Regions from separate parts of the Ectothiorhodospira sp. 9100 genome, predicted to be linked through region 1. Evidence: predicted binding sites of a transcription regulator. Region 1 holds the regulator's gene; the other holds the start of a gene.
The links. Region 1 encodes sigma-54, which starts transcription at its own class of promoters, with help from an activator protein. Its sites were predicted from a motif close to TGGCANGNTNCNTGCTT; they were not measured.

Region 1 (5,053 bases):
GCCCTGGGTTTCTGGCTCTCCGAGAGCGCCCAGGAACAACGCGTGGTGCCGACTGCCCAGGTGGACCCTGAAGCCAATCAGTTCTTTGCCGAGGATTTCGTGGTCTGGAGCATGGATGCCTCCGGCCAGCTCAAATACCGACTCTCCGGCACCCGCCTGGAACAACGCCAGGGAGATCAATCCAGCCACGTGGAATCCCCGGTACTGATCATGGAACATCCCCCCGCTCCCGACTGGACCCTGCGTTCCGAACGTGGCTGGGTCTCATCCGGCGGCGATGAAGTGCAACTGCTGGGTCACGTGCAACTGGACCGCCCGGGGGCACCGGACCACCCTCCCATGACCATCACCAGCCGGGATGTGACCGTATGGACCCTGCCCCGCCAGGCGCACACCAATGCCCGGGCCCGCATGATGACCACCCACCGCGAGGCAGAGGGCGTGGGCATGACTTTGGACCTGACCCGGGATACCCTGGAACTTGAGAGCCAGGTGAGAGGCACCTATGTTCCGCACTGACATCTCCAAGAGGCTGCTGCTGACCCTCTTGCTGGCCTGGATGCCCGCCGCACACGGACAGCACAACCCTGACCTGCCCATCCGCATCGAGGCGGATCGCGCCAACCTGGATGACCAACGGGGGGTGAGCGTATACCAGGGCAACGTCACCATCACCCAGGGCGACACCGTCATTACGGGTGACGAAGTGACCGTGCATGCCCCTGATCGACAACTGGAGCGCATGGTCTCCGAGGGACGCCTGGCCACCCTGACCACGCGGGACGAGTCGAACCGGGAGGTTCGCGCCGAGGCACGACGCATGGAATTCTTCCCGGATGGGCCGCGTGTGGCACTCACCGGCGAGGCCCGGGTATGGCAGGGGGATGACGAATTCCGCGGCAGCCGTATCGTCTACAACCTGGAAGCCGCCACGCTGGAGGCCAGCACCGGTGACACGGGCCGCGTGGAGGCCATCTTCGCGCCCCGCGACCGCTCGGAGGACGGCGACACCCCATGAGCCGGCTGGAGACCGACAAACTGGTCAAGCGTTACCGGGCAATCAAGCCCGTGGACGGTGCCTCCATCGAGATCAACAGCGGTGAGGTGGTGGGCCTGCTGGGCCCCAATGGGGCCGGCAAGACCACCTGCTTCTACATGATCGTGGGCCTGGTGCCCTGCGACGAAGGGCAGATCCGCCTGGATGGCCGGGACATCACCCAGTTACCCATGCACGCTCGGGCCCGCATGGGCGTGGGCTATCTGCCCCAGGAACCTTCGGTGTTCCGCAAGCTTTCCGTGGCCGACAACATCATGGCCGTACTGGAGGTGCGCCGCGACCTCGACAAGGTCCAGCGCCAGGAAAAAATGGAATCCCTGCTTGAGGAGTTTCAGATCCAGCACATCCGTGACAATGCCGGCGTCAGTCTCTCCGGCGGTGAGCGGCGGCGCGTGGAGATCGCCCGGGCCCTGGCCACTGAACCGGCCTTCATCCTCCTGGACGAGCCTTTCGCTGGCGTCGACCCCATCTCCGTGATCGAGATCCAGCGGATCATCACCCATCTCACGTCACGGAACATCGGCGTGCTGATCACCGACCATAACGTGCGCGAGACCCTGGGCATCTGCAACCGGGCCTATATTCTCAGCGGCGGGCATATCATCAGCCAGGGTGCGCCGGAGGATGTATTGGCCGACCCGCAGGTGCGCCGCGTTTACCTGGGGGAGAACTTCCGCCTGTGAAACCCCATGCACTCACCGCAGGCAGGGTTTTCCGGGCACGGGTCCAATTTTTGCCGGCACACCGTATAATCTCCCGTGACAGCAATATTAACGTCGGGGGCCTGCCCCCGCCTCCATCATCAGGCATCACAGACTCGGGCTCCGGCCCGATGGCGCGCATCGTGCTATGTTGAAACCTTCCGTCCAGCTCCGGCTGGGTCAAAACCTGACCATGACCCCCCAGTTGCAGCAGGCCATCCGCCTGCTGCAACTGTCGACCCTGGAGTTGCAGGCACAGATCCAGGAAACCCTGGAAACCAACCCCATGCTCGAGGCCATGGAAGGTACGGAGGCGGATCAGGACACCGCCTCCGAGGAAACGCGCGAGCAGGACCCGGCCGACACCCGCGAGACTTCAGAGGCGGCCGAGGCCGCCGCCGAGACAGAAGGCAACGCCGAAGGCAGTCAGGAGCAGATCCCCGATGAACTGCCGGTGGACAGCAACTGGGACGACATCTACGATGTGCCCCCTTCAAGCGCCGGGCAGTCGGATCACGACGGGCGCGACGTGTTCGAAAACCAGACCGGGCCCTCGGAAAGCCTGCATGAACATCTCATGTGGCAGGTGCATCTGTCGTCCATGAGTGAGCGTGACCGGGCCATCGCCTTGACCATCATTGACTCCATCAACGAAGACGGCTACCTGGCCGAACCCATCGAGCAGATCCATGCCACCCTGGCCGAAGACCGGGAAATGGATCTGGAACTGGATGAGGTGGAGGCCGTACTGAACATGGTTCAGCACCTGGACCCGGTGGGCGTGGGCGCGCGGGATCTGGCCGAGTGCCTGAGCCTGCAACTGGCACAGTTTCCGGATGAGACGCCCTGGCTGGCCCAGGCCCGAATCCTGGCCCGTGAACACCTGGATGCCCTGGGTGCCCGCGATTATAAGGGCGTGCAGCGGCGCCTGGGGCTGGATGATGGCGAACTGCAGCAAGTGATCGCCCTGATTCAGACACTGAACCCGCGCCCGGGCGGGCTCATCAGCAGCAGTTCGCCCGAATACATCATCCCCGATGTCTTCGTACGCAAGCGAGAGGGCCGCTGGCAGGTGGAGCTCAACCCGGAAATTGCGCCGCGGTTGCGGGTGAACCCCCTCTATGCCAGCTTTGTGCGCCGCGCCGATTCCAGTCAGGACAACACCTACATGCGCAACAGCCTCCAGGAGGCCCGCTGGTTCATCAAGAGCCTGCAAAGCCGCAACGAGACCCTGCTGCGGGTGGGCACCGCCATCGTCGAGCACCAGCGCGCCTTTCTGGAATATGGCGACGAGGCCATGAAACCCCTGGTGCTACGCGATATCGCCGAACAACTGGAGATGCATGAGTCCACCATCTCCCGGGTGACCACCCAGAAATTCATGCATACCCCCCGGGGCATCTACGAATTCAAGTATTTCTTTTCCAGCCATGTGGGCACGGCAGACGGCGGCGAGTGTTCAGCCACCGCGATCCGCGCCATGATCCGCAAGCTGGTTGCCGAAGAGCCTCAGGGCAAGCCCATGAGTGACAGCAAGATTGCCCAGGTCCTGGTGGATCGTGGCATTCATGTGGCACGACGCACCGTGGCCAAGTACCGTGAGGCCATGGCCATTCCGCCATCCAACGAACGCAAGCGGCTCGTCTGACATCAACCGCGAAGCCGTCTTGATCATCACCCATCCCTAAGGAGTCATCTTATGCAGATCAACCTCACCGGTCATCACGTCGACCTGACCGACGCCCTGCGCAACTACGTTAACGAGAAGTTCGAGCGCCTGGAGCGGCATTTTGACAACGTCATCGACGTGCACGTCATCCTGACCGTGGAGAAGCTGCAGCAAAAGGCCGAAGCCAACCTGTTGCTCAGCGGTAACAGCATCCATGCCGAGGCCACCCACACGGACATGTACGCCGCCATTGACGCCCTGGTGGACAAACTGGATCGCCAGGTGGTGAAGCATAAGGAAAAGCTCAAGGACCACCACCGGGCGGAAGGCTCCCACCGCAACCATATCGAGTGAATGATTCATGAACATCGGTGATCTTCTCGCCCCCGAGCGGGTGCACTGCCAGACGGACGTGAGCAGTAAGAAACGTGCGCTGGAGATGCTGGGCGAGATGCTCTCCAATCATCTGCCCAAACTCACCCAGGGCGAAATCTTTGACAGCCTGCTGGCACGGGAGCGCCTGGGCAGCACAGGATTGGGGCATGGCGTGGCCATCCCCCATGGTCGTCTGGCCGGCGCCAGCGAGGCCTGTGCCGCCCTGCTCAAGCTGGAGAAGGGCGTGGACTACGACGCCCCCGACAGCGAACCGGTGGACATCCTCTTCGCGCTGGTGGTGCCGGCGGACTGTACCGACGAGCACCTGCAGATCCTCGCGCTGCTGGCGCGGATGTTCTCCGACCCGGAGACCCTGGCCCGGTTGCGCAGCGCCTCCGGCACAGCGGATCTGCTGACCCTGGTGCGTGACTGGGACACCGAAGACACCGGATGAGCCCATGACTGACTCGCTCACCGTCAGCAACATCATGGAAGTCATGGAGGAGCGCCTGGGCCTCACCTGGGTTGCCGGCACCCTGGGGAGCGAACGGAGCATTTCGCACCGATCCACGCCCCAGGGCAGCCCGTCGCTGGTGGGTCACCTGAACATCATCCATCCCAACCAGATCCAGGTTCTGGGAAATGATGAGATGCGTTACCTGTGGTCGCTGCGCAAAAACTCCCAGCGGGACATCCTGGAGCAATTGTGCAGCGGCGCATCCTCCATGCTGATCGTGACCGACAGCCTGGAACCCCTCCCCGAGTTACGCACCCTGTCGGAGCGTCAGTCAGTACCCCTGCTGCGCACCGCCCTGCCCAGCCATGAATTGATCAACATCCTGCGTTACTTTTTCAGCAACAAGCTGGCGGAGACCACCACCCTGCACGGGGTGTTCATGGAGGTGCTGGGGATCGGGGTGCTGCTCACCGGGGAAAGTGCCGTGGGCAAGAGCGAACTGGCCCTGGAGCTCATCAGCCGGGGCCACCGCCTGGTAGCGGACGATGCGCCCGAATTCGCTCGCATCGCCCCGGACATTCTGCGTGGCACCTGCCCGCCGGTGCTGGAAAACTTTCTGGAGGTAAGGGGGCTGGGGGTACTCAACGTACGCGCCATGTATGGCGACAGCGCCATCAAGAACAGCAAGTACCTGCGCCTGATCATCGATCTCAAGGACCAGACCAAGGTGCAGGCAGGTGACATCGACCGCCTGCATGGCGTGCGTTACACCCGGGTGGTGCTGGGGCTGGAGA
Region 2 (5,053 bases), on a different contig from region 1:
CCTGGTAGGTTCCATGCTGCCCGTCATCGGTCTGCAGCCGTTGCGTCAGCCCTTTGACATGATCACCATGCTCGGTTTTCTGATCCTGCTGGGGACGGTAGTAAACAATCCGATCCTGGTGGTGGATCAAGCCCGGATGAATCTTCGGCGCGCTGGGATGAGTGTGGTGGAAGCTGTGGCCCGGGCGGTCCAGACCCGGTTGCGACCGATTGCCATGACCACCCTGACAACTGTATGTGGGTTGTCACCGCTGGTCTTTCTGCCCGGTGAGGGAACAGAGCTGTACCGGGGCGTCGGCGTGATCGTCCTGTTCGGCCTGATGGGAGCTGCGGTGGTGACCCTGACCTTCCTGCCAGCCCTCTCTGTCTTTGTCCTGACAAAGGGCGGTCATCGAGCGATGGACGTACGCCACGACTTGTAATACCGTCTGTCAGGCCAACAAAGAGAGATAGATCGAGGAGACAAAAATGAAGAAGATCCTGATAGGTATTGCCGCCGCTGCCCTGATGGCCCCGGCCTTCGCCGACGAGATGGCCACACCTGATGAGGCCAAGGCGATGAGCGAGAAGGCACAGAGCGCCGTCAACGAGATGGGTAGCGAGGCGGCCTTCGCAGCCTTCGCCGACCCGGAGGGTGACTTCCAGGAGAAGGATCTCTACGTGTTCTGCATGGACATGGATGGGGTCATGCTGTCGCACGCGGTGAAGCCCGAGCTGGCCGGCAAGAACCTGCTCGATTTCAACGAATACGGGGATCTGCTGTTCCAGGATATGGTCACTCTGGCCCAGGAGTCCGGCGAAGGCTGGGTGGACTACAACTGGCCTTATCCTGGCACTGATGAGATCAAGCAGAAGACGAGCTACATTGCGACCAACGACGAGGGCTTCTTCTGCGGGGTCGGCGCCTACAAATAACCTGATTTCCCAGCCCCGTGAAATGTTCTGGGGCCGGCGCTAACCTGGCATGGGGTGGCACAGGACGTGCTGCCCCATCTTTTCGTTATACAGGGCAAGTCAGTCTCACTCCGGTCGGGACTTGACCTCGCGCAAGCTTTTTCGTCTTCGCCCCGGGAAGCTGTATCGTTTGCTTGACATCTTTTCGCGTCAACGTAGACTTACATCCAGGCTACAGTTCGGGTGATTCAGGCAGTCGAGATTCAGCAACGCGAATACTGTGGCAGTGCTTGGAAGATCACCGATTTCCTCAAGAAATCCGGTTTTTAAACCTAGAGGGCTTTACCCATGAGCGAATACAGAGCGAGCAAGCCGAGCAACCCCGCTGACGACTGGAAGCTGTGGCTGGTAGTCAATCCAGGTACCTGGCTGATGCCGATCCTGATGACTGTACTGGTGGTGGCTCTGGTAGTGCACGCCTTCGTTTACAGCAATGACAGCTACAACCCGCTGACGTACGAAGTGTCCGCGGAAGCCGTTGCTGAATAATCTGACGTAATTGGAGGGTTTATACCATGTATGACAGCATTTCCGGCCTGAGCGAAGAGCAGGCACAAGAATTCCACGAACAGTTCAAGACCACCTTCACCGTGTTCATGGTGCTGGCCGCTGTGGCCCACTTCCTGGTGTATCTGTGGAGACCGTTCTACTAAGAACGGAATGGCTGTCTTTTTGAGGCAGCGGTACGGGTGGAGGAGTGACCGGTGTACCCGTGGTTGATCGGGCTCATCGGCTTCCTCCACCTTCCCACTTTCTTTCCGTTTCTTTCCTTGTATTCCCTACATGTGGCGAGATGAGGGCGTAGGTAGGAGTTTGACTAAAAGCATCGGGTATTGCAACCCCCTGCGCATGCTTTATCGCCAGTCCTCCGAATTTCCCGGTGTCTCTCCGACGCCATCGGCCCCCACTCCGTCAAATCCCTGACACTACGTGAAATCTGCACCTCTCATCGGTGCCGGTCCCTCTTCTGCGTGGCCGAAAACCGGCAAGGCCTGGCCGCTTCACGCAGCTTCAAACCTTAATTGATGATCCTGGGCGGCCATTGGTTGCCACCCGAGAAGGATCTGATCGAGATGGCATGCACCGTGCATCGGATGTTCCAAACAACATCAAACGGGTGCACCGATGCGCAAGAAAATTCTCTGGGTTTTAGGTGGCTTGGTCTTTATGGTCCTGATGACCCTGCTGGCCTCCACCGTGGGTCTGGCCTGGGCCAACCTCCCTGGGCTGCTGCTTGTGGTGGGTGGAACCTGGCTAGCCTCCGTCATCGGACATTCCCCGAAACCGGTCATGGACTTGCTCAAGCGTCTGCCTGAACTGTTCAGACAGCCTCCGGTTGTCCATCTGCCCACCCAGGATCATAAGCGTCTGCTTCAGGTGGCCGATTTGTGTCGCCGTGGTCAGGTGCGCAGCGCCGAGAATACTGCCAAGGATATCGGGGACCCTTTTCTAAGAGCCGGGAGCCGGTTGGCCCTCGACCGTCATAGCGGTGACGAACTGCTGCGCATGCTGCAATGGCGCATCCGCCGCCAGAAAGAGTCGGATCATCGGGATATCCGCATCCTGCGCACCATGGCCACGTTCGCCCCGGCGTTCGGCATGCTTGGCACGCTAGTGGGGCTGGTGGCCTTGTTGGGCAACCTGGGTACCTCCGGCCTGGAATACGTGGGACTGGCCATGGGTTTTGCCTTGATGAGCACGCTCTATGGTCTGCTGGCGGCTAATCTCCTCTTCAAACCTCTGGCCCTCAAACTGGAGGATCGATCCCGGCACCAGCTGCTTTACATGAATTTCCTGCTGGATGCGGTGCTGATGCTCCATGAACGTCAACATCCCGTCATGATCAACGAATTTCTGGAGTCCGTTCCCCGTGATGAAGCCGTTGAACCGGCAAGGGCACCGCTCAGGGCTTTATCACAGGAGAGGCTGAGGGCATGACGACTTCTGTCTGGCGCACGACTGCAGACCACCGGAATGGCCCTGCTGAGGTCTCTTACCGGGATCGGGAACGCGTTGAGTTCGAAGAACCAGGGCAGGGAGGGGATGGCGGTTGGACAGTGGGCTACCTGGATGTGTTGCTGGTGCTGGTAACACTGTTTGCCGCCTTGCTGGCTGCGGCCTATCTGCAGATCGATGAACTAAAGGAGCAGTTCGCCAAGGTGGAAGGTGAACCGGAAGCCGCATACCAGCAAACCCTGGTGGATCCGGTGATGCCGGTCGCTTTTCCGGGCATCCCAGCCCTTGAGGCGATGCCCGTATGGCTCGAGGAGTCGGCCCCGCCGCCGATATCATCGGCATCCCATCTCGCGCCTGAACTGTTGACCCAGACCCTCCCGGCTTTGGCCGCGGTGGAGGAGGCTCCGATTGTTCGTATTGAGTCGGTACCGGCGCCTATCCTGCTTGAACCTGTCGAGCCCCTGCGGATGCCGCCGGAACTCGAGGCGCTGGCCAGCCTGGTGGCGAGCCAGGGGGCAGAACAATCGCTGGAGCTGATCATCGAGGATCATCAGGTACGTCTGGAAGTGGGTAATGACATCCTGTTCCCTTCTGGTGCAGCCCAGTTGAGTGCGGCGGGCCTGGATCTTCTGGCGGAGGTCTATCAGGTTCTTGCCCAGGAGCCATTGAGTATTATCGTTGAGGGGCACACGGATAATGTCCCCATCAATACGGAGCGATTTCCCTCCAACTGGGAGCTATCCTCCCTGCGCGCTACCACGGTGGCCCGGCAACTCATTGAACTGGGTATACCTGCCGAGCAATTGCGCGTTGCGGGTCATGCCCACACACGCCCCAGGGTCGCTAACGACACGCCGGAAAATCGTGCCCTGAACCGCCGCGTGAGCCTGGTGCTTGAGGTGCCCCAGTAAAGAGATTTGTTTTATTCTTGCCTATACTGATGGGCATGATAATACTCAATACCATTATGGATCTGGCGCTGACGGCGGCCCCCTGGCTGCTCCTGGGTTTGTTGGTCGCAGGCCTTATCAAGGGGTTTCTCTCCGAGGCCCGAATGAAGAGTTGGGTGGGTGGGGAAGGCTTGAAGGGCATTTCCCGGGCTGCCGTCATCGGTGCGCCATTGCCCTTGTGCTCCTGTGGGGCGATCCCCACCGGCCTTGCCTTGTACCGGGGTGGGGCAGGGCGAGGGCCTTCCACCGCCTTCATGATTGGCACGCCAGGGATCGGGGTGGATTCGCTGGCCATCAGCTATGCCTTGCTCGGTCCCTTCATGATGGTGGCAAGGGCGGCGGGTGCGGTCACAACGGCCGTGACCACTGGACTGCTGGTCAACCTGAGTCGCCCCACTGTGACGCCGAGCCCCGAATCTCCTGATTCAGGCGCGACGGAAGACAGCTGTTCCAGCGGTTGTTGCAACACGGGTTGCGACGGCGATCCCAAGCCTGAACCACAGGCTGCAGCGGCAGGCGTGGCAGGGTGGCGGGTTCGCCTGGCCTCCGGCATGCGCTATGCCTTCTCCGATCTACTGGATGACATCAGCACCTGGATACTGGCTGGGCTGATCCTTGCCGGTGCGCTGGTGGCCCTGGTGCCCCCGGAGTCCCTCTCGCAATGGGGTAGTGGGCCGCTGGCCATGCTGGTGATGGCTCTGATCGGGGTGCCGCTTTACATTTGCGCCACCGCAGCCACACCGGTGGCGGCGGGAATGCTGATGGCCGGTGTCTCCCCTGGCACGGCGCTGGTCTTCCTGCTGGCGGGACCCATCACCAGCATGGCCACGCTGGGGGTTTTGCGCCGGGAAATGGGCAATCAGGCTCTGGCACTTTACATGACCGGCATCGTGACCACCACGATCGCACTGGGGCTGACATTGGATCTGATTGTGAAGGCCAGTGGCCTGGATCTTGTTCAGCAACTGGGGGCAGCCCGTGAGTTGACACCCATGTGGCTGGAAATCACCGCCCTGGTGATCCTTCTGGCTGTGGCAATTCGCCCGGTACGCCGAGTCCTGATGCCTCGCTGGAGCTGAGCCATGTGTAGACATGAAGGGATGGACCTGATTGAACCACTCACATGCTAGATCAGGGCCAAGTGGCCGGCCTGGATGGCTGCCGGGGGCGATGGTTGTGCGTGATGGGCGATCC

Region 2: the regulator sigma-54 is predicted to act here: its motif matches at 2,028-2,044, upstream of LPW29_RS08750 (motility protein A).

Annotation. Positions count from the first base shown of each region.
Region 1 is NZ_JAJNAN010000005.1:72,667-77,719, forward strand. Features, by position in the region: gene lptC (LPS export ABC transporter periplasmic protein LptC) at 1-519, shown strand, start outside; gene lptA (lipopolysaccharide transport periplasmic protein LptA) at 506-1,018, shown strand; gene lptB (LPS export ABC transporter ATP-binding protein) at 1,015-1,740, shown strand; gene LPW29_RS03135 (RNA polymerase factor sigma-54) at 1,907-3,406, shown strand; gene hpf (ribosome hibernation-promoting factor, HPF/YfiA family) at 3,458-3,781, shown strand; gene LPW29_RS03145 (PTS sugar transporter subunit IIA) at 3,789-4,256, shown strand; gene hprK (HPr(Ser) kinase/phosphatase) at 4,261-5,053, shown strand, end outside.
Region 2 is NZ_JAJNAN010000023.1:3,313-8,365, reverse strand. Features, by position in the region: gene LPW29_RS08770 (efflux RND transporter permease subunit) at 1-421, shown strand, start outside; gene LPW29_RS08765 (cache domain-containing protein) at 468-914, shown strand; gene pufA (light-harvesting antenna LH1, alpha subunit) at 1,242-1,442, shown strand; gene pufB (light-harvesting antenna LH1, beta subunit) at 1,469-1,606, shown strand; gene LPW29_RS08750 (motility protein A) at 2,121-2,891, shown strand; gene LPW29_RS08745 (OmpA/MotB family protein) at 2,888-3,820, shown strand; gene LPW29_RS08740 (SO_0444 family Cu/Zn efflux transporter) at 3,850-4,938, shown strand; gene LPW29_RS08735 (DUF429 domain-containing protein) at 4,983-5,053, shown strand, end outside.